DNA from 2 places in the Brevibacterium sediminis genome. Region 1 is predicted to be linked to the other one. Evidence: riboswitches for the same ligand, from Rfam matches in the RefSeq annotation. Region 1 holds a riboswitch; the other holds the start of a gene.
The links. A riboswitch is a leader RNA that binds a small molecule or an ion and turns the genes downstream of it on or off. The one in region 1 is predicted to bind S-adenosylmethionine.
Positions count from the first base shown of each region.

Region 2: linked by a shared signal. The riboswitch ahead of KTJ89_RS15275 (hypothetical protein) and the one ahead of sfnG (dimethylsulfone monooxygenase SfnG) in region 1 are both predicted to bind S-adenosylmethionine.

Region 1 is NZ_JAHQRN010000002.1:244,067-255,740, reverse strand. Features, by position in the region: gene KTJ89_RS05525 (YciI family protein) at 1-357, opposite strand, end outside; gene KTJ89_RS05520 (hypothetical protein) at 633-1,334, shown strand; gene KTJ89_RS05515 (NADP-dependent oxidoreductase) at 1,590-2,549, shown strand; gene KTJ89_RS05510 (type 1 glutamine amidotransferase domain-containing protein) at 2,645-3,178, shown strand; gene KTJ89_RS05505 (SpoIID/LytB domain-containing protein) at 3,303-4,877, shown strand; gene sfnG (dimethylsulfone monooxygenase SfnG) at 4,897-6,045, opposite strand; SAM riboswitch class I at 6,056-6,174, opposite strand; tRNA gene KTJ89_RS05495 (tRNA-Ser) at 6,567-6,654, opposite strand; gene KTJ89_RS05490 (helix-turn-helix transcriptional regulator) at 6,767-7,666, opposite strand; gene KTJ89_RS05485 (MFS transporter) at 7,788-9,311, shown strand; gene KTJ89_RS05480 (ABC transporter permease) at 9,289-10,488, opposite strand; gene KTJ89_RS05475 (ABC transporter ATP-binding protein) at 10,485-11,234, opposite strand; gene KTJ89_RS05470 (permuted SH3 domain-containing protein) at 11,231-11,674, opposite strand, start outside.
Region 2 is NZ_JAHQRN010000006.1:245,517-257,190, reverse strand. Features, by position in the region: gene KTJ89_RS15295 (slipin family protein) at 1-170, shown strand, start outside; gene KTJ89_RS15290 (HdeD family acid-resistance protein) at 271-867, shown strand; gene KTJ89_RS15285 (inorganic phosphate transporter) at 1,248-2,750, shown strand; partial or broken gene erm (23S ribosomal RNA methyltransferase Erm) at 3,325-4,020, shown strand; SAM riboswitch class IV at 4,806-4,916, shown strand; gene KTJ89_RS15275 (hypothetical protein) at 4,960-5,454, shown strand; gene KTJ89_RS15270 (metal-dependent transcriptional regulator) at 5,521-6,192, opposite strand; gene KTJ89_RS15265 (hypothetical protein) at 6,326-6,871, shown strand; gene betT (choline BCCT transporter BetT) at 7,052-9,310, shown strand; gene KTJ89_RS15255 (hypothetical protein) at 9,487-10,602, shown strand; gene KTJ89_RS15250 (lipase maturation factor family protein) at 10,606-11,674, shown strand, end outside.

The sequences.
Region 1 (11,674 bases):
TTCGTTGATCGGCTCTCCGCCCTTGCCCGGTGCGGCGGACAACTCACCGGCGAGTTCGAGAGCTCGGTCGTAGTTCTCGACGTCGATGACCATCCACCCGGCGATGAGGTCCTTCGTCTCGGGGAAGGGACCGTCGGTGACCGGAGGCTTGCCCGGTCCGCCGGATCGGACGAAGGTGCCCTCGGGCGAGAGTGCCTGGGAGTCGACGAATTCACCGGAGTCCTTGAGTCTGTCGGCGAAGGCGTTCATGTACGCCACATGCGCGTCGACTTCGTCGGGACGCCACTGGTCCATCGAGGTGTAATCCATATACTGCTCCGACATCCGATAGTGCTTGAGCATGAGGTACTTGGCCATGATGGTCTCCTTGTCTCGTGTCGCTCGCACGGGTTGTGCTCGCTGACATGTCTGGGACGCAGCCGGACGAGTGTTCTCGACATCGCCGGCGAAGTTTTCTCGAATCTCTTCGGCTCCGGTCATCGAACACAGTCCCAGAATAGGCCGATGTGTCCGTCCTGGAACATGCGTCACCGGATCCGAACACGAATCGGCCCAGGTCACGGCTCCGCGCTGAGAGGCTTGTCTTGTACGAAACACCGACAGCTTTTTGCACACGAGACCAGGAGCAGACCATGAAGGCACAGACACTTCTCAAGACCATCACCGTTGCCGGAGCTCTCGCCGCGACCCTGACACTCTCGGCCTGCGATATGAACATCACCTTCGGCCCAGAAAGCCAGGGCCAGGAACAGGGCCAGGAGCAGGACGGTCAGCAGGACCAGCAGACCGAGAGCACCGAGACGACCGCCGAAGAACCGGTATCGGATTCGGGCTCCGCCTCGGACTCCACCGGTTCGGGTTCGACCGGAACGACCGATAACGGCACGACGGACAACGGCACCACCGGCAGCGGCGGATCCACGGATTCGTCCAGCGCCTCCTCGGCGAGTGGCTCCTCCACCTCGAACGGCTCGTCGTCCACCGGATCGTCGTCCTCGAGCGACTCCACCTCGAGCGGATCATCGTCGTCGAGCGGCACGACCGACAACGGCTACCAGGGTCCGCGGATCGGCGAAGACGGAGTCGAACTCGACGCCGACGGCAACGGCAAGATCCCCGCCGACGTTCTCGAGGCGGACATCAAGAACGCCTACGCCAAGCAGGGCACCACGGTCGACAACGTCGACTGCTACTCCGACCTGCGGATCTTCTCCCACAGCGGCTCACAGAACTGCACCGTCACCGCTGCCGGCAAGAATCACTACGGCACTGTGAAGATCACCTCGGCGTCGCAGTCCGGCATCGGCTACAGCCTCGAGTTCCCGAACATCTGAGCCGACAATGCCCGGTCGCCTCATCGACGCGGCCACCCTGATCCGCTCCCCTCGAGCAGCCGCGATTCGCCTGACGAATTCCGCGCATCCCCAACTGCACTCCCCTGGCCCGCTGCGGCCCGGGGAGTGCGGTCATTCGTGTCGTGGAACAAGTCGGCTTCCTGTGGTGTTGTCGCTGATGTGGGCCACGGAACAGGTCGGGCCCTCAACCGATTCGTCAGTCGGACTGATTCGCCCACCGATGAGGAGCAGAGCATGACCAGACGCGTCCAGTACACCTCCAACGGAGACATCGATCAGCTTCACCTCGCCGAGGTGGCCGTCCCCGAGGTCGGCGAGGGCCAGGTCCTCGTCACCGTCCTCTATGCCGGGCTCAATCCCCTGGATTGGAAGATGCTCCAGGGCGGTCGCTTCGGTTCCGTCGAAACTGCCTCCGGCAACGGCGTGGACTTCTCCGGCGTCGTCGCCTCGGTCGGCGAACGCGTTACGGACTTCACGCCCGGAGACCTCGTCTACGGCGGGCTGCCGAAGCAGGCGCAGACCGAACAGCTTCTCATCACCGATCCTGCCGACAGGCTCGACAGGATCCCGCGCGGACTCGGCGTCGACACCGCCGGAGGTCTCTACGTCGCAGGGCGCACCGCCGTCGCCGGAATCCGCGCCCTGCGCCTCAGCGAAGGCGACACTCTCTTCGTCTCCGGGGCCTCCGGCGGCGTCGGCATCATCGTCGCCCAGCTCGCCCGCAACCTCGGGGCGAGGGTCATCGGCAGCGCCAGCCAGGGCAATCATGCTCTCTTGGAAAGCCTCGGGATCGAACCCGTCACCTATGGTGAGGGCCTATGGGACCGAGTCAGTGAACTCGCCACCGACGGGATCCAGGCCGCGTACTCGACGCAGGGTGAGGACGAGATCACCGGCATGATCGACCTCGGCGTCCCAGCCGACCGCATCGTCTCGATCGGTGCGGGCCCCACGGTCGCGGAGAAGTACGGGGTGAGCATCGACGGCGAAGCCAGGGCCCGCCGTGATGACATGGTCTGGCTGGGCCAGGCCATCGCCTACGGCCATATCCACATCCCGATCGCCCGGGTCTTCGACGCCGAAGAGGTCCACGACGCCTACCGGCATCTGCTCACCGCCCACCCGGCAGGCAAGGTGCTGCTGCGCTTCCCCGCGAAGCCGCTGACCGACGAGCAGCGAGCCCATCTGACCTGAGGCGCCGGCCCAAGTTCCGCGGCGGCTCAATTCCCACGACAGACAGATTTCACGACAGACAGCATTTCCAGAACACAGAGAAAAGGAGCACCATCATGGCCATCACCGATAAGAAGGTCGCATTCCTCCTCACCCGCGGCGTCGAGCAGATCGAACTCACCAGTCCCCGCGCGGCACTCGACGAGGCCGGGGCGACGACCGTCATCGTCTCCCCGTCCGAGGGAACACTGCAGGCGATGGAAGGCGATTGGGAGCACGCCGAGACCTTCGACGTCGACGTTCCCGTCGCCGAAGCCTCGGTCGATGACTTCGACGCCCTCGTCCTGCCCGGCGGCACCCTCAACGCCGACGCTCTGCGTCTGGACGAGGACGCCGTCAACCTCGTCAAAGCGTTCTTCGCTGCCGACAAACCTGTCGCGGCCATCTGCCATGCCCCGTGGATCCTCGCCGAGGCGGGAGTGGCCAAGGGACGGAAGCTGACGTCCTTCATCGCGACGAAGACAGACCTCATCAACGCCGGCGCCGACTGGACCGACACCGAGGTGGTCGTCGACGGCAACCTCATCACCTCCCGCAACCCCGGCGACCTCGACGCCTTCAACCAGGCGATCGCTGACAAGCTGAGCTGAGCAGGAACGATGCCTCTTTCGCCGAGGTCGGACCGCCTCGGCGAGGAACTCCCCGGAACGATCGTTTCGGGGAGTTCGTCTGTTCGTCACCCGGGGTCTTGACAGCCGCGCTTATGATCTACTCATGCCAGCTTCCCCGTTCGTCAAGGCGACGACTCCTGCCCTCGCGTCACTGCTCATCGGGTTCCTTCTCCTTCTCTGCTCCACACCGCCTCCGGCACATGCCGCCTATTCGACCTCGAGCGCGATCGGGACGATGCACAGATCGCTCGGCGGGAATTCCGGCAAGCTCGGCCCAGCGGTCGGCCCGCAGCGGTGCACGCTGATCCAGAAGGGCTGCTATCAGTCGTTCAAGCACGGCAGCATCCATTGGACGAAGGCCACCGGTGCCCATGCGACTCTGGGTGCGATCCGCACGGCGTGGAAGAAGTCCGGGTGGGAACGCGGTCCGCTCGGCTATCCGACGAGCAACGAGTACCGGTCCGGGTCCGAGACCCGGCAGAAGTTCCAGAAAGGCATGATCGTGTGGACGGCGAAGTCCGGGGCGAAAGTGACGCTGACGAAGGCGCCGTCGTCGTTCACGATCAAGGGGTCGGGGTTCGGCCATGGAGTCGGGATGAGCCAGTACGGAGCGCGCGGAATGGCGGCAGCCGGAAAGTCGTCGACGCAGATCTTGCAGCACTACTACACCGGGGCCAAGGTCACGACGATGTCGAAGGACGCCGACGCCAGTCTCAGGGTGCAGCTGCTGACCGGGAAGAAGTCCGTGACGGTCTCTCCGCGGTCCGGCCGTCTGCGGGTCAAGGTCGGGTCGAAGACCATCGAATCGGCCTCGAAGGTCACGATCGAACGGACCTCGTCCGGTTCGGTCAAGGCGATCATCGGGTCGAAGAGCTATTCGGGATCGAAGCTCACCCTCGAATGGCAGGGCACCCGATATTGGAAGAGTTCGTCGGCGACGACGGTGTCGGTCAGCGGTGCCCAGAACGGGGCGACCGGCACCTACCGGCACGGACGGCTCGAGATCGGTCAGCTGAAGAGCTCGCTCAACGTCATCAACGTGGTGGGTCTCAACAAGGAATATCTGCCGGGCATCGCCGAGATGCCGGCATCGTGGCAGTCCGAAGCCCTGCGCTCTCAGGCCATCGCTTCGCGCACCTATGCCTACCGCAATCTCGGTGCGGTGAAGCCTGCCTGCGGGTGCAACGTCTATGACGAGGTGGCCTCGCAGCGTTTCCTCGGGTGGACTCATGAGAATGCAGGCGATTCCGGTCCATGGCGCAAGGCCGTGGCCGCGACACAGAGCACGAGCGGGTCGACGGTGAAGTCGGCGCGCGTCATCACCTACAAGGGCGGGCTCATCGATGCTGTCTACTCGTCGTCGGCAGGCTCGAAGACGCATTCGGCTGCCGAGGTGTGGGGGTCGGCCGTGCCGTACCTAGTCTCGGTCGATGACTCTCCGTCGAAGTATGCCTCTGCGCAGAACCCGAACGCCTCGTGGTCGGTGACGGCCAAGCAGGCCGACATGGCACGGGCGTTCGGGCTGGCAGACGTCCGGTCTGTGACGGTGGCGAAGACCGGCTCAGGTCTGGTGAAGACGGTGAAAGCCACCTCGGTGAAGGGGAAGACCGCGAGCCTCACCGGCGATCAGCTGCGGACCAAGCTGAAGCTCAAGTCCGCGTCATTCAGCGTGGCCTGAGGGAAACTCGCCTCCAGGGTCAGACTCCGGCAGGGGTGAGCAGTCCCCTGTTGACGAGTTCGGCTTCCTTCTCGCGAACGATCGGGATGACGGTTTTGCCGAACGCTTCGAGTTCCTCCTGGAAGTGCAGGAAGCCGGTGAGGATGAGGTCGACGCCGATCTTCTTGTACTCGATGATGCGGTCGGCGACCTGTTCGGGAGTGCCGATGAGCTGGGTGCGGAAGCCGTCGTTGTACTGGACGAGGTCTTCGAAGCTCGAATCCGCCCACATGCCCTTCTTATCGTGAGTCGAGGCTCCGGCCTGCTGGACGGACTTGCGGAATCCTTCGACCGCGCTTTCATCGGCTTTGGCGATGATCTCACGCAGCTGTTCGCGGGCTTCGGCCTCGGTGTCGCGGACGATGGCGAACCCGTTGAGCCCGAAACGGACCTTCCGATTGTGCGCTCGGGCCACCTCGGTGACGTCGTCGTACTGTTCGCGGAAGCCGTCGAAGTCCTTGCCGTTGGAGAAGTACCAGTCGGCGTGCTTGCCGCCGTTGATGCGAGCGGCCGAGGAGTTTCCGCCTTGGAAGATCTCCGGGTGGGGGCGGCCCTCGACTGGGTAGGGGCCGGGGCGGAGGGTGAAGTCGTCGACGGTGTAGAAATTGCCGCGGTACTCGACGTTCTCCTCGGTGAAGAGCTTGCGGACGACATCCATGAACTCGGCGGACCGGCGGTACCGTTCGCCGTGTTCGAGCCACGGCAGGCCGAGGCGGGTGTATTCGTCCTTGAACCAGCCGGAGACGACGTTGATGGCGGCCCGGCCCTTCGTGAACTGGTCGGCGGTGAGGATGAACTTCGCGAGCACGGCCGGTTCCCAGATGCCCGGATGAATGGCGGCGATGACCTTGAGCTTCTCAGTGGCAAGGGCGAGCGCGAGTGACGTGGAGGTCGATTCGTGCTGCTGGGCCGCGCCGTAGCTGGAGAGGTAGCGGACCTGGCTGAGTGCGTATTCGTAGCCGACTGCCTCGGCGGTCTGTGCGAGCTTGACGTTGTAGTCGTAGCCCCAGTCGGTGCGCTGTTCGATGTTCGACACGACCAGGCCGCCGGAGACGTTGGGCACCCAGTAGGCGAACTTCAGGTCTTCGGGTTCACCGGTATAGATCGGGTTGGCGTGGAGATTCGTCATTGTGTGTCCCTTCCCATCGAAACTGGCATGAGCACCGTGTCCGCGGGGCGTGCGCTGCGCGATCTTCCGCGCCGGACCGGTTGCTGCGACGTCATCGGGCCAGTTCCCTTCAGTCGCTCGTGATGTGTGCAGGTGTGCAATATCGTGTGTGCGGGTGTGCCGTGCCAGACTACTGAGACGCAGACCACACTCGGCGGGCAGACTTCGCAGGCCGACGCATGCCGTCACAATGACGCATTCCGCCACGAACCGTCATGCGATTTGCCTTCCGGCAGCTGCGCTCCGCTGCACCCAGCTCCGCACCCCTCACCCTTGGCGGCACACCACCTCGTTGCACCGGTGCGTTGGACCAGGACCGACGAGGGATGCGAAAGCACCGGTAGCAGGTGGCACGAATGGTGCGAACTGTCACAATCGGTGTGGGATGTCCGAATACGAGCCTCCCGCGACCGGCATGGAGGTCCGCCGCCGGTGAATCGACGAAGTCCCGGCCCGCAGCAACTGCGAGACCGGGACTTCCGTGGCGGAGGATAGGGGATTCGAACCCCTGAGGGCGTTAACCCAACCCGCGTTCCAGGCGAGCGCCATAGGCCACTAGGCGAATCCTCCGCGAATCAGCTTATCCGAGTCATGACGACAATGCGAAATCGCGGTGGCCGAGTGTGAAGCATCCCACTTCCCGCAGGTGAACACGCGACCTCGTCACCCGACGGCACACGGTTCATTCCGCGACGGCGCGGAGATGCCGTTCTGCCGACGGCTGCGCCCCGTCCTCCCGTCTGCGTTCGATGCTGCCGTCATTGATCCAGCCGTGCAGCGTCTCCAATCGGGACCGCGTCACCGTGTCCACCGGCTGATAGACCGAGAGCGTCAGCCTCTGGTTCTCCTGCGCGATGAGCGTCGTCATCGTCAGCTTGAGCGTGCCCACATACGGGTTCTCAATGGTCTTGACCCGCCCGACAGATCGACCGACCGTTCCCGAATCCCACAGGCGGCAGAATTCCGGATTCCTGCGCAGCCGCGACAGCAGCGGCGACCACTCGGGATCGTCGATCGACTCCGCGTACGAGGCACGCAGCTTCGCCACGACCTGCGCCCGATGGCCGTCGTCGGAGTGGAAGGTCCGCGCCCATTCCGGGCTCTCGAAGGACTGGATCGCGCAGTTGCGGTCGGCCGGAGCGAGTGCTTCGAGGTCGGAGGCGAGATACCGTTCGACGGAGTTGAAGGCGAGGATCGTATACCGCGGATCAGTGACCATCGCCGGCAGCGGCAGCAGTTCGTCGAGCAAGGTGCGCATCTGCTCTCCCACCGCCGAGTCCCCCGGGTTCGCGACTCGATCCGGATATCCGCCCAGCAGGAAGAGATGGGCACGCTCCTCACGGTCGAGCAGGAGCGCCTCGGCGATGGATTCGAGCACCGACTCCGAGGGGTGGACCTCGCGCCCCTGCTCAAGCCAGGTGTACCAACTGGTGCCGATGTTCGCGAGCACAGCGACCTCTTCGCGCCGCAGTCCCGGCACCCTCCGCCGGGTGGCGGCCGCAAGACCGACCTCGCAGGGCCGCACTCGGTTGCGTCGCGAACGCAGGAATCGTCCTAGCTCCTCGGTTCTCACTTGTGCCATGCCTCCATTGTCCGTCCGACGCTCACCCCGTTCCACCCTGTCACCGCTCTCAGCCTGGTGGTGCGACCAACACCATCAGCACGCCCTCCCACTCCCCCGAGGCCCATCGCAGACTGGATCCATGAGAGATTCCCACACGCAGACATCATCGACCTCCGCCGAGGCGGTTCCGACCTCGGCCCTCGCCGAGGCGGTTCCGACCTCGGCCCTCGCCGAGGCTGCTCCCGGTCACGCACCCGACGTCGAGCCCGCCCCCACCGCAGGCCATCCTGCCCCCGTCCTCTGGCCGCTCCACCTCGGTGCGTTCCTCGCGACGTTCATGTTCTCCGTCTCGAACGTCGCGATCCCAGCGGTGCAGGCCGACATCGGTGCGAGTGATGCGACCTCGGCACTCATCGTCGGTCTGTTCTCCGCCGCCTTTGCCTCCGGCCTCATCCTCTGCGGTCGCATCGGGGACCGCTTCGGGCGTCGCCGCCTGTTCATGATCGGCACGGGCGCGCTCGTCATCACCTCAATCGCCGTCGGACTGGCACCCGATCCGCTCTTCCTGCTCGTGGCTCGCGCAACCCAGGGTTCGGCAGCGGCGGTGATGATGCCGCAGATCCTCGCGAGCTTCCAGCATTCGCTGTCCGGGGCCGCACGGTTGAAGGCGATCAGCCTCTTCGGCGCATTCTCCGGAGTCGGCACCGTCGGTGGTCAGGTCCTCGGTGGCGGACTCATCTCCCTCTTCGGCCAGACCTGGGGGTGGCGGGCGGCGTTCCTCAGCTGCGCGATCGCCGCCGCAGCCGCCTATCTCGGTTCCCTGCGTCTGACCGAATCACGCAGCACCGACCCGGCACCCCTCGACGCCCCCGGCGCGATCCTCCTCGGCGTGGGCATGATGTGCCTCGTCATCGGACTGGCGCTGGGACCGGTCACCGGCTGGCTTCCGCTGCCCGCAACCCTCTTGGCAGCCTGCGCTGCAGCTCTCACCGCGTTCGCACTCTGGCAGAACCGCGCCGAGGCGGCCGGACGTGACCCCCTCATTCCGCCGCAGGTGGTTCGCATCCCTGCCGCATGGATCGGGATGCTCATGGCCTTCGTGTTCTTCGCCGGCTTCGGCACGTTCCTCTACAACTTCGCGCTCACATCGCAGACCGGCCATGGTGACCCCGCCGCCGTCTCCGGACTCACGCTCGGCCTCTTCGCCGCAGCTTTCCTCATCATCTCTCTCCTCGTCCCCCGGGCCGTCGGTCGACTCGGCGGGCCCGGCACGATGGTCCTCGGCACGACCCTGCAGGCGATCAGCCTTCTCGGGGTGGCTTGGGCGTCGGCGACGGCCCCAGCCACAGAATGGAATCTGTGGTTCCAGCTTCCGGGAGTCGTCCTCGGCGCGGCTCAGGCTCTCCAGTTCGGTCCTCTTGTCGGCACCGTGGTCGGAGCGGTCCCCGACCGAGTGGCCGGGCTGAGCGGCGGTCTCATCGCAACGATGCAGCAGGCAGGCATCGCCGTGGGCGTGGCACTGCTCGGAGCGCTCTTCCATGTCTTCACGCTCAGCCTCGGCTATGACAATGCCTTCGCCGTGGCATGCCTCGTTCAGGTCGGGCTGTGCCTGGCCTTCGGAACGGGCGCTCTGGCACTCCTCAGGCTCGGATCGCGTCGATGATCCGCACCCGAGTGGCGACGACAGCAGGCACCGATCCTGCCAGCGCTCCGGCTCCGACCGAGACGAGCATGCCCACGATCGCGGCAGAGATCGGGACCTGCGGAGTGCTCGCACCGTCGAACATGAACTCAGAGACGAGCGGCGCCTTGAGCACGAGCACGGCGATGAGAACGCCGACAGCGCCTGCGATGGTCGTCGCGACGACGCTCTCCATCATCACGGAGAAGAAGATGCGCCGACTCGTCGCCCCGAAGGATCTGCGGATGCCGATCTCCCTGATCCGCTGTTGGATCGTCACAAGAGAGATGTTGAGCAGGCCGAGCATACCCATGAAGAGAATGAGGATGCTGATGACCAACAGCACGTTCTTCACCGGACCCAGTGTTTCATCGATGTCCGAGGCGAAATCGGTTCTGTCCGCACTGACGTCGAAGCCGGGCAGCTGCCGTCTGAGATCACTCGTCACCTGTTTGCTCAGCTCCTCACCGACCTCGGGCGGCACCCACATCTCGAATTCGGTGACGGCGTAGGCGTCTGCGGCGAACTGCTTCTCCTGCCCGTTGAGGACGTAGATCTCCCCGTACTCCTGGAATTCGGAGGAGGGCACCGAACCGATGACCGTGGCCGTCTTCTTCGGGGAACCGGACAGCTCGATCGTGGCCGGCAGGGAAGTCGGGTCGATGCCGTATTCGCTGAGGAAAGTCTCATCGGCGACGACGGCCGGCGACAGGTTCGCAGCGTCACCGGCGGTGAACCACCTGCCGTGATCGACGGAGAGTCGGCGCATGACGTCGAAATCCGGGTCGACGATGTACATCGAGGCGCTGACGGTGCCAGCCGGTCCCGGCACCGTGGTTTCGGCCTGACCGTAGGCGGAGATGTGGCTGATTCCGAAACGGTCGGCGGTCTCGTCGAGTGCTGACCGGACCTTCTCGACCTCGGATTCGCCCATCTCGGACTCGGTCGGATTGAGGCTCAGGGTGTAGGTCGCGGCTCGACCACCCTGCTGCTCGTACGAGTCGGCGAGCCCCTTCTGCATCATGTTCCCGAACCCGACGACGAGGGTCAGTGCACACACTGCCACGCCGACGCCGATCAGGGACATCAGCACGCGCACCTTGTGCACCCTCAGTTCCTGCCAGGCTTCGACGATCGATGCGGCGAATCCTGTGATCATCGGCTCTCACCCGCCAGCGCCTCGGCGGTGGCCCCGTCGAGGACCGGATGGAGACACCCCTGACTGAGCGAGAACTGTCGGGTGGCCATGTTCGCCACCCCGAGATCATGGGTGATCGTGATGAGCGCGGCACCCGAGTCCTTGGTGATGCCGTCGAGGATCTCCATGACCTGACGCCCCGTCTCAACGTCAAGGGCGCCCGTCGGCTCGTCGGCGAGCACGAGCTTCGGCTCACGCACCAGCGCGCGTGCGATCGCGACTCTCTGCTGCTCACCTCCGGAGAGACGGTTCGGCTTCGCCTCGATCCGGTCGCCGAGGCCGAGGCGCTCGAGCATGGCTTCGGCCGATCTCCGCCGATTGCGGAACTCCCGTCCGGTGGCGTACATCAGCGGGGCTTCGACGTTTTCGACCGCGGTGCGTCCGGGCAGGAGGTTGAACTGCTGGAAGACGAATCCGATGTCCCGTCCTCTGATCGCTGCGGCCCTGTTCCGGGAGATCTTCTGCACGGGTTCACCTGCGAACTCCATGTCCCCGGTCGTCGGCGCGTCGAGGAGTCCGAGGATGTTGAGCAGCGTCGATTTGCCGGTGCCGGAGCGACCGACGATGCCGATGTGCTCCCCCACCCCCACCTCGAGGTCGATATCGGCAAGGATCGTGAGCAGCTGATCGTCAGCGATCGGCACCGAACGCGACACATGTCGCAGCGAGAGCAGAGTCTCTGCCGCCGTCGGCTCCGGGCGGCTCACCAGTCCTCTCCCTCGCCGAACTCGTCATCCATGCCGCCCTCGGAACTCTCGTCTTCGGGTTCGGTGCCGGGAACGAATTCATCGATCTCCTCACCTTCCTCCAGGCCCGACTTCACTTCGACCATGGACCCGTCGTTGAGGCCGATCTCGACCTCACGCTCGTCGGACTTACCACCGTCTCCGGTCACCCAGACTGATCCCTTCTCGGTGAGTCCGCGCACCGCGGTCACCGGAACGACGATGACGTCCTTCGCCTCTCCCGCATCGATGGTCATAGTGAGATCGAGGCTGTTGTAGACGGTGACATCGTCGGGGATGGCACAGATCAGCTGCGGAGCGTCTCCGGAACCTCCCTCCGAGCCTTCGGCGGCAGAACCGTCGTCACCTGCGCCTTCAGCCCCTGGGTCCTCGGACTCATCCTCACTCGTCGACGACGATCC
Region 2 (11,674 bases), on a different contig from region 1:
CTGACCTCGACGCCATCGTTCAAGCCATGTCCGAATCGCTTAAGCTCACCGGGCTGATGCCCGAGCAGGAGCGTGTCACCTCGGACATGCCGGAGCAGGAGCGGACCACCTCGGATTCGGCCGCACGGTCCGACTCCACCGATCAGGAGGAGCACCTCGGGCACGCCTGAACCGTCGCACCCCGGCCGGCGACCGCCCTGGATCCGCCCACCGACCGCCCCCGGGCGCCGTCTTCAGCGTCTGTCCAAACCGGAGGACTAGGCTGTGGGCATGGACCTCAAGCGCACTGGAAGAACAGTCATCGTCAACGGCGTCATCGCCCTCGTGATGGGTGCGCTGATGATGGTCTGGCCAGGCACCTCCGCCGAGGTGGTCGTGCGGATCTTCGCCTGCTGGCTCGCCGTCATCGCCATCTCCTCCCTCGTCTTCGCACCGCAGGGAGGCCGCACCGGCAGCATGATCACACGCGCGGTCCTGCTCATCCTCCTCGGTGCGCTCATCTTCTTCACCCCGATGCTGTTCGCGTCCATGGTCACCGTGCTGACCGGATTCGCCATCATCTTCTTCAGCTTCCTCGCGCTCACCATGTCCTTCTTCATCCGTCGGATGGGAGTCAGGGCCTGGTGGGCGCTCACCGTCATCGGCGTCCTCGGCATCATCCTCGGCGGCTTCTTCCTCTTCGCACCGGGCGCCGGAGTGACCGCGCTGATCTTCACCCTCGCCGGGTTCATCATCCTCGTCGGCATCGCCCTCATCGCTCTGGGCCGTCGACTGCGCAAGGTCGACAGGCAGATGAAGTCCGACCCGCATCGCAATCGCCCCGATGACAGCGGCGGCGATGTCATCCGCGGGGAGATCATCGACTGACTCCGGCCGCCTCGGCGAGCTTTTCCCCTTTCGACAGAGCCCGGATCCGCACATCTGCGGGTCCGGGCTCTGTCGCGTACCCGCTGTTCACCGATTCACATACGAAAGTCGGCCCGAAGTGGTCATTGTCACAACATGACTTTCCGTCTCCGCCACACCCAAGCGCCCGCCTCCCGCAACGATCCGCCCAAATAGCATCTGACCTGGAACATTGCGTGAACGGAAGGCGAAAAGTACCGAGTGTGCATGAGCATTTCGCACCACTTGGAATCGGAGTTAACCGTGCATTCATCTTCTCCGTAACCTGGCGGTCATCCGCCCTGCGAATCATGGAGGCAGACAGACACTGCCACATCGACTGAAATTCGCGAGGAGAACGAATGACCCAGGTTCTGGCACCGGAGCGCCACACTCCGCCACCTGCCGTCGGCCGCAGCAACGACCGCCTCTGGCATCTGGCCTTCGGCGGCCTGATGGCGATCACCCTCATCGCCTTCACCCTGTGGTCGCTCGACTTCGTGGGCCGGGACGCACCCCGCATGGTGCTCATCACCACGGTCATCTTCGGCGCCTTCATGGCCTTCAACATCGGCGGCAACGATGTCGCCAACGCCTTCGGCACCTCCGTCGGCGCCGGCACCCTGACGATGAAGCAGGCACTGCTCATCGCCGCGGTCTTCGAGGTCAGCGGCGCGCTTCTGGCCGGCGGTGATGTCACCGACACGATCAAGAGCGGAATCGTCGACCTCAGCGGGGTGGCGATCGACCCGATGGACTTCGCGTTCATCATGATGGCGGCCCTCCTCGGCGCGGCAGTGTGGCTGCTGGTAGCGACGCGGATGGGCTGGCCGGTGTCGACGACGCATGCCATCATCGGCGGCATCATCGGTGCATCACTGACGATCGGATTCGTCACCGGCACCGGCGGATTCGCCATGGTGCAGTGGTCCGAGGTCGGCCAGATCGCGATCTCCTGGGTGCTGTCTCCTGCCCTCGGCGGACTCGCCGCGTTCGTCATCTACGGGCTGATCAAGAAATACGTGCTCGGCAAGTCGCTGTCGCACACGCTGAAGCCGCATATGCTCGCCCCGGTCTCCGCAGCCGAGGGATCCGTCGACGCGCAGATCGACGCCGCCGCCGAGGATGCCCCCGCCGAGGGAGGATCGATCGGCACGCACTCGGCCCTGCAGCGGTGGGTTCCCCTCATCGCTGCCGTCGGCGCTGTCATCATCACCGCGATGCTGCTGTTCAAGGGACTGAAGAACCTCGACATGAGCGTGACCACGGTCGGCGGTCTGCTCATCATGGCGATGATCGGCGCGGCCGTGTGGCTAGCAGTGTTCGTCTTCGCCAAGACCCTGCGCAAGCAGACGGTTCCCCGTGCGACCTACATCCTGTTCTCCTGGATGCAGGTGTTCACGGCCTCGGCCTTCGCCTTCAGCCACGGTTCGAACGACATCGCCAACGCCGTCGGCCCCTTCGCCGCCGTCCTCGACGTGCTCCGCACCGACAGCATCAGCGGCGAGGCGAGCGTGCCGTTCGCAGCCATGCTCACCTGCGGCATCGCCCTCATCGTCGGTCTCTGGTTCATCGGCCGCAAGGTCATCGCAACGGTCGGCACGAACCTCACCGAGATCCACCCGGCCTCCGGATTCGCCGCCGAACTCGCTGCCGCGGGAATCGTCATGGCCGCCTCGGTGAGCGGTCTGCCGGTGTCGTCGACGCACATCCTCATCGGTGCGATCATCGGCGTCGGCCTGGTCAACCGTTCGGCAAACTGGAAGCTCATGAAGCCGATCGCATTGGCCTGGATTATCACCCTTCCGGCCGCAGCGGTCATCGGTTCGGTCGGCGTCATCGCCCTGCGCACCATGATGGGCTGACCCACTGACACGAACGCTCACACGCGTTCGCCGGACTCCGTTCGACACACGGCTTCGAACGCATCCCCACCTCCGCCCTGCCGACTTCCACACGAAGTCGGCAGGGCGATTTTCGTCCGAACTCTGGTCTCGGCAAAGCTCCCTGTGCTATCTTGATCGGCATGGGAACATTGAACAGCAGCGCAATGACTGCGCCTTGCTTCTTTATTCGTCACCGCAGCGCCTGACAGCGCGCCTGACGAATTCTTCTGCGATCGGCTGACCGACGACGGTCACCCTGATCTGCTCTGCAAGCGCGTTGTCCTCCCGGAGAGCCATCGGCATCCGGGCGATGCGGCAATCGGCTGATCACTTTCCGATTCCCTGACCACTCCGATCATCATGATCGACCGGGTCTATACGAATCGATCTGACTCACCTTCATTGCGCTGCCTCGGGTGCCTCCATCTTCCTTTTGGAGCACATCCCATTGCGACCCCACACGTCACGACACCGTTCGACACGCAGTCAGTCCCATTCGCTCTCGGCCCCGCGGTCACAGCACGGCGGGCGGCATGAACTCGGCCAGAACTTTCTGCGTTCGCCCACCACTATCGACACGATTGCGAGCCTGGCTCGTTCCACCTCCGGACCGATCATGGAGATCGGTCCCGGGGATGGGGCAGTCACTTCCGAGCTCTACCGGCTCGGTCGAAAGCTCACACTCGTCGAACTCGACGAAACGAGGTTGGATCACCTTGAAGACACGTACCCGCGGGCCGAGGTCCGGCACGCCGACATCCTGACCACCCGGCTCGACCGGCCGGTCATCGTCGGCAATCTGCCGTTCCACCTCACCACCCCCATCCTCCGCAAACTGCTGCGTTCCGGGCGCTGGCAGCGGGCGATCCTGCTCACCCAATGGGAAGTGGCCCGCAAACGCGCAGGCATCGGCGGATCGACCATGATGACCGCGCAATGGACCCCATGGTTCGACTTCCGCCTCGTCACCCGCGTCCCCGCCGACGCGTTCACCCCGAAGCCCAGCGTCGATGGCGGCATCCTCACCATCGATCGCTGTCCCACCGGATCGATTCCAGACAATGCTCGATCCGAATATCAACAGTTCGTCCGTTCGGTCTTCACCGGTCGCGGGCGAGGAATGAAAGGAATCCTCTCGAAGATGAGCATCACCGATCATCGCACTCTGCAATCGACCATGGACCGCAACGACATCAGAGGAGACACATTGCCCAAAGACCTCACCCCCGCCCAGTGGACCGGACTGTTCACCGAACTGGTCACCGAAACAGATCAGAAGAATGCGAAGAAGGGAAAGACCATGCGAAACAGCAAAGCACCCAAACAGAACCCCGTCACCGAGGCGGCCCCGCAGACACCGTTGATCACTGGGGAGATGCCCATCGTCGGCGCCAAACCGGCGACCGAGAAGCTGCAGGCTTCCATCCCGGGCACCGATCCGAAGGCGAAGAGCCATGACAAGGGTCATCTGCAGGCCGAACGCGGTTTCATGAATCAGCATCAGAAACCGCAGCAGCCCCAGCCGAGGTGGAACCTGCCGCGCAGGTGAGTCTCCGATGCTCCGGTCCGACGTTTCCCCGTCGGACCGGGGCGTTGTCCGGCCCGTGCTCCTCCATGCCGATGCGCCGACGGACCACGACACCGGCGGCTCCTCCGTCTTCTCCGGAAGTTCATCTTCGCCGACTGCCGGCGCTCGTAGACTGAAAACAGCAGGTCCACGCACTGCGCATTCGGTCGAGAGGTCAGCCGGAATGGACAATGAACACGGCACTCACATCAGACGCTTCATCAATGGGTGGTGTCCTGGCTGCGAAGAGAGCAGCAGCCTGACGCCGGGTCGACTCAATTCCGACGGGACTATCGAATTCCGCACCTGTGTCGACTGTGGGGAAACCGTCGAGGACCACGATCCTCGATACTGGTCATCGGCCGCCGACGCCGATGAAGAAGGACTCGTCTAGATTCCTCCTCCGCCGGCCACGGAGGTCACCAACGCAAAGGTCGTGTCAGACCCTCCGTCTACACTGAAATCACGTTCGCGAGCTGTGGCCATCGGTACCTGGCCGGCCACACGGCAACCCGTCATCGACCGGGTGCCCCAGGGGAAGAACGGGCCCGCGTCGACCGCTCGGGCAAGCTTCGATCCGGGTCAGCGCTGCGCAGGCGCGCCCGAGAAGGACGGTTTGCCATGTCCGCAGACTTCAACGACTCCGCCGACTCCCACAACCACTCCGAGAACCGCCGCAGGGCCGCCGAACAGTGGCCGGGCTTCGAACCCGAGGTTGCCCTGCACTGGTCGAAAGTTCTCCTCCACCACTCCCCTGACCCGCAACGCGCCGGCATCAAAGCTCAGATGAGTTCGGCGATCAAACGGGGCATTCCGATTGCCGGACCCGGCTGGGTGAGCACTGCCGATGCTGCTCGCAGTGATGGCTTCACACCGGTGCTCTATCAGACCCTGTTCGACACGCTGCAATCCATTCCCAGAACGGCATTTCGGTCCCACCCGGGGCATCGGCAGAACAGGCACGGAACCTACCTGCCCGGCACCCCGTATGAATCAGAACTCTGGTGCGACTGGCCGAAGCTCTTCCTCGTCGAAGGTTTCGACGCTCACGCAGCCACGACGCTGACCCTGCTGCGCGCTGAACCGAAGTTCCCACGCCCGCGAAGCAACAACTGAGCAGAGGGTCTCTGACCTCACCGAACCCAAACACCACTGCCGGTCGGATCAACAGATCCGACTCGGTCAACTCGCCGAGGAAGCCACGTCCAGATACACGGCCGCGGCGAGCGCGGAGTCGAGCGTCTCCTGCTTCCCTCCGATGTCCACGGTCACGGCTTCATCGGTGCGATCGACGACGTCGAGCGCGACATCGGGCAGCACCCCCGCCTCGGCGAGCTTCCCGAGAACAACAGGATCAGCATCGGAGACCCTCAGCACCGCATAGGATCCGGCGGCCGCCTCGGCGAGAAGGGTCGGAATATGGGAATCGACGGCACCGTCGGCACCCGGAATGGGATCGCCGTGCGGGTCGGACGTCGGGTGGCCGAGGAACGCGTCGATGCGGTCGATGAGCCGATCGGAGGCTGCATGCTCGAGGATCTCGGCCTCGTCATGAACCTCGTCCCAGCCGTAGCCGAGCGACATCACGAGGAACGTCTCGATGAGCCGGTGCCTGCGCACCATCGACAGGGCGATCGCCTTGCCCTGCTCGGTGAGCACCGGTGGCTTATATGGGACGCGAGTGATGAGACCGAGTTCGTCGAGACGCTTGAGCACCTCGGTGACATTGGCCTTCGTCGTGCCGAATCGGTTCGCAAGTTCGGTGGCCGTCATCGGGTCGCCGCCCCATTCCTGAGCCGACCAGATGGCCTTGAGGTAGTCCTGACTGACCTCGGAGACTTCACCTGCACGCATGCCCCCCAGTATCCCATGGACGCGTCACCGCGCGTCGACACTTCACCCGAAGTGGGCGATCGGACACAGATGTTCCCAAACGATTACCACCGACCCACCCCATCGCCGAGGCGGCCCTGCCAGAATCACATTCATGACCTCCCACTCCCTCCCCTCCGACTCGGTTCACCCAACCGACAACGCCGACCAAACAGGGTCGGTTCGGCCCGCCATCCCCGACGGCCCCTCCCTCACAGACGGCTGGTCCCCGTTCCGTGCGCTCCGCCGCTGGGCGAAGGCCCGCAAGCCGGCATCCCGACCAACAGCACGGCGAGGGCCGACGACCCCGGACAACCCGCGAGCACGATCAGATGGAATCAACGCAACCGGCCTGTTCCGCCCCGGCGAGATCGAATACGTGCGGCTGCGGAGCCTGCCGCCGTTCGACACCGATCTGCTCATCCTCACCGACCAACGGATCATGCGGGTGCGCACCGATGCTCAGGGCTCCATCGCCCAGCTCTCGGAGGCGGCCGCTCGGCAGGTCGGCGCCGTTCGAGCAGAGGATTTCCGCGGACGCGCGACCGTGACCGTGGAGCTGCACGTCGGATCGTCGATGCGGCTGGAGGAGACCATCCCCACCGAGGCGCAGCGATTCGTCGACACTCTCACCGAGGTGGCCGCTCGCTCCCGGGCATGATCCCTTCCACCCTTCGGGCCCGTTCGAACCGGCTCCCGTGCCCGGCCCGGCTGGACAACCCGGCAGCTTAGTCAACTTCCTGAAAAGAGGGGGTGCTGTCTTTGTGAAAATCCTCCAACCGTAGAATAGATCGGGCCCATTTTCGGGCCCAGTCCACTTTTGTCTACCGGAGGTCGATGCGTGCAGGATCCGAACGAAGAGAAGTTGAAGCGCCCAGTCGTCGAGCGTGAGCGATTCGGCGGTACCGACCGAGCTACGAGAATCAGCAGGGACGTCGACCCCGAGAAGCGCGCTCCGATCGACAGCACGGAGATGAGCAAGGGCCCGGAGGAGCTCTCCGACGAACGCGGTTCCCGGGTCAACTGGCGAGTCTTCATCGTCGCCTCTCTCATCATCCTCGCGTTCTCCGTGTGGGCGATGATGATGCCCGACTCGGCTCAGTCGACCATGAAGACGGCTGTGGACTGGATCGCAGAGAACCTCGGTTGGTTCTATGTCGTCACCGTCACCGTCGTCATCGGCTTCGTCCTCTGGGTGGCACTGTCCAAGGAAGGCGGCGTCAGGCTCGGCCCGGACCACTCCCGCCCGCAGTACAACCTCTTCACTTGGGTCGCGATGCTCTTCGCCGCAGGCGTCGGCATCGACATGCTCTTCTACTCGGTGACCGGACCGATCACCCAGTACCTCCACCCGGTCAATGCCTCCCCCGAATCGGCGGCAGCCGCTCAGGACGCCGTCGTGTGGACGATGTTCCACTACGGCATCGCCGGCTGGTCGATGTATTCGCTGCTCGGCATGGCGATGGGCTACTTCGCCTACCGCTGGGGCATGCCCCTGTCGATCCGTGCGGTCCTCTACCCGCTGCTGGGCAAGCGCGTGCGCGGAACCACCGGTGATGTCATCGACATCTTCGCCCTCGTCGGCACCGTCTTCGGCGTGGCCACCTCGATGGGCATCGGCGTCGTCCTGCTCAACGTCGGGTTCGCCACTCTCTTCGGTCTCGAAACCGGGCTGGCCCTGCAGATCGCGCTCGTCATCGTGGCAGTCGTCATGACCGTCGCCGCCTGCACCTCTGGCGTGGACAAGGGCATCCGCCTCGTCTCCGAACTCAACCTCTGGTCGTGTGCGGCGATGATGCTCTACATCCTCGTCACCGGCAAGACCGCCTTCCTGCTCAACGCCATGGTCGAGAACATCGGCCGCTTCATCTTCACCCTGCCCGAACGCACGCTGTCGACGTTCGCCTATGTCGACGGCGGCTCCGAATGGATGGGCGGCTGGACCCTGTTCTTCTGGGCCTTCTGGCTCGCCTGGGGTCCTTTCGTCGGGCTGTTCCTCGCCCGCATCTCCCGCGGCCGCACGCTGCGTGAGTTCGTCATCGCTGCGATCACTGCCCCCGTGATCTGCGACTTCATCATCGTCACGATCTTCGGCAACTCGGCCCTGTCCGAGGTCTTCAACGGCAACGACGAGTTCGCGAAGACGGCCATCGCCTCCCCGGAACAGGGCTGGTACGACCTACTCGAGATGTTCCCGGGAGCGACGTTCCTCATCGGCCTGGCCACTCTGTCCGGACTGCTTTTCTACCTCACGAGTGCGAACTCCGGTGCCATGGTGATGTCGAACTTCTCCTCCTCGATTCCGAATCCGGAAGAGGACGGAGCCAAGTGGCTGCGCATCTTCTGGGCCCTGGTCACGGCAGTGCTCACAATCGCCATGCTCGTCGCCGGCGGCGTGACGACGATGGAGTACGCAACGCTGATCTTCGCCCTGCCGGTGACGATCATTGCCTACCTAGTCATGGCCTCGTTCTCGAAGGTGCTGCGCATGGAGCGCGCCGAACGCGAAGGCCGGACCCGTCGTCGCCGCACCACGGCCGCCCACGGTGGACGTGCTCCGGAGAAGACCTGGCGTCAGCGGCTGGCGACCCTTCGCTCCTACCCGACGAAGAAGTCCGTCGAACGCTTCGTCGCTGAGGTGGTCGGACCGTCCCTGGAAGCCGTATCCAAGGAGTTCCGCGAACTCGGCTACACCGTCGAACACATCCAGACCCTCGATGAAGACACCGAGATCACGACGAACACGCTCAATGTCGACATGGGCGAGCAGCGCGACTTCCACTACGAGGCCGCAGCCATCGAGGCGAATGTGCCGTCATTCGGTGCCCGCAACGCCCCACGAGGTGACGACAAGTACTTCCGTATCGAGGTCTTCACGCAGACCGGTTCGGAAGGATACGACCTCATGGGTCTGAGCTCACAGCAGATCATCGATGACGTGCTCGACCGGTACGAGAACCATCTGTCGTTCCTCGCCTACTCGCACGAGCACTCGTTCCAGTCGGTCGTCACTCCGCCGACACCGCCGACCACGGATTCGATTCCGGCGGTGCCCACTGAAGCCGACGATGTCGAGGACCTCGAGGAACCGAAGCACTGAGTGAAACCCCTCGCCGAGGCGGCCGTGCCCACCCGTGCACAGCCGCCTCGGTGAGGGATGCGTCCAGAAGGAGCGGTGACCGACACGGTCACCGCTCCTTACTTATTCGCTGCCACGCAACGGATCCGGAACATCTCAGCGCCCCGGGTTCGCAGAGTTCCTGCGAGGATAGAGGCATGACAAGGGACAGACGCTCCAAGGGCAGTGCGCTCGTATTCGGGATCGGGTTCGCCGTCTTCGCCTCGGTTCCGTTCTTCCTCGCCAATGCCGGTCTCAACCCGCTGCGCAACACTCTGCTTTGGGAAATCGACCCAGATCGGGCGCCGAGCATCGGTGCGGCAGCGTTGTTCCTGCTCTCAGCCCTCGCCGCTTTCGCCTTCTACGAGGACAAACCGCCGGCAGGGAGCAGCCGCGCCCGTGCGCAACTGGCCGAGGATCCCCATGGGGTGAAACGCAGACAGCCGCCCACCGCCTTTGTCCGCAGCCCCTGGCATCGGGTGTTCGCCGTCGGACCGGTGTGGGCCGTCTGCGGAGTCATCGCCGCCTTCATCTGGCACGCCTTCGCGAAGGACTCCGGAATTCCGGGCACCGTCTGGGGCGACTTCACCGCCTCCCCGCTGCCGGCCATCGCTGTGCTGTTCGGGCTGTGGGCCACGGTGAACTTCAGCCTCGCGCTCGGCGCGATCGCCGATGCCTTCCACCGCACCCTCTGGGCGATCTTCCTCGTCGTCTCGGTGCTCATCGTGATTCTGGCGATCACCATCGGCGTCGTGGCCTCGAACGTCTTCACGATGTCACCGGTCGCGGCTCTGGCTGTGACCGCCGTCTGCCTCCTCATCACCACGGCGGCCCTCATCCCAGCCCGCCTGTTCGCCGGCGCCCGAGCCCGTGTCACCAACCGGATCGATGCCGCCCATGAAACTCGACTGCAGTCGCTGCTGACAGCCCTCGCCCCGGGTGAGAACCTCATGCTCCACTTCGCCGACAGGGAGAACCCTGCCGGGCAGATGCTCGCCGCCACGAACCAGCGGCTTCTCCTGGCCGCACCCACCAGCACCGGAACCGGACCCACTAGACCGGGACAGGTCCGCATCCTCGACCAGGCTCATCCCGGCCAGCTGCACGGAGCCAGCACCAAGTTCCGCCCGGCCGGGCACACCACCTCGGTGCACTTCCGGGACCGCCCGGACATGGAATTCATCGGCGGGGATCCGAGCGAGGCAGACAAGTTCGCCGAAGCGCTCACCTCTCTGGCCACGACCGGACGTCTTCCGCAGGAGGAGGATACTTAAGCCATGGACCTCAGCCAGGTGGTCGCTCTGCTCACCGCCGGCGACTACACAATCTCCCGCGAGATCATCCAGCGCGGCTTCGGCGTGCTCTTCCTCATCGCCTTCGCCTCCGCGTTCAACCAGTTCCCGGCTCTCCTCGGCGAACGGGGACTCACCCCTGCTCCGCGCTTCATCGCTCTGACCTCGGCCCGGCAGGCGCCGACGATCTTCCGCTGGAAGCGGTTTGCGTATTCGGACCGACGACTGCGCCTCGTCTGCGTAATCGGAATGGTCCTGGCCGCCTCGGCGATCATCGGTCTGCCCCAAGCCGGCCCCGCATGGGTGCCGATTCCGGTGTTCTTAGGCATGTGGGCGCTGTATTTCTCGATCGTGTCGATCGGGCAGCGCTTCTACGGCTTCGGTTGGGAATCGCTGCTGCTCGAAGCCGGGTTCCTCATCGGCTTCCTCGGCTCCCACGATGTGGCCCCGACGTGGGCGATGATCCTGCTGTTGCGCTGGTTCGTCATCCGCATCGAATTCGGTGCCGGAATGATCAAGATGCGCGGGGATTCGTCCTGGCGGGACCTCACCGCGATGGACTACCACCACCAGACCCAGCCGATGCCGAACCCGCTCTCCCGGCGCGCGCACCTCATGCCCGGCTGGTGGCACAAGGCTGAGACCTTGGGCAGCCATATCGTCCAACTCGCCGCGCCGTGGCTTCTGTTCCTGCCCCAGCCGATCGCATCGTTCGCCGCTGTCGCGATCATCATCACCCAACTCGCGCTCGTGGTCAGCGGCAACTATGCGTGGCTGAATTGGGCGACGATCCTGCTCGCCTGCTCCGGCATCAGCGACACGTTCTTCCGCTGGATCGTCGGCGGCCCGTTCCCCGAATGGGGGTGGAGTTCCATCACCGATCCCACCACCACCGAGGCGGCCGACCCCGCACCCACCACCGCGCCGGTCGAGGCGCTGCCGGTCTGGTGGCTGATCGTCGTCCTCGTATTCGTCGTATGGCAGGCGTGGCTGAATGTGCCAGCGCTGCGCAACCTCTTCTCACCGAATCAGCTGATGAACGCGAGCTTCAATC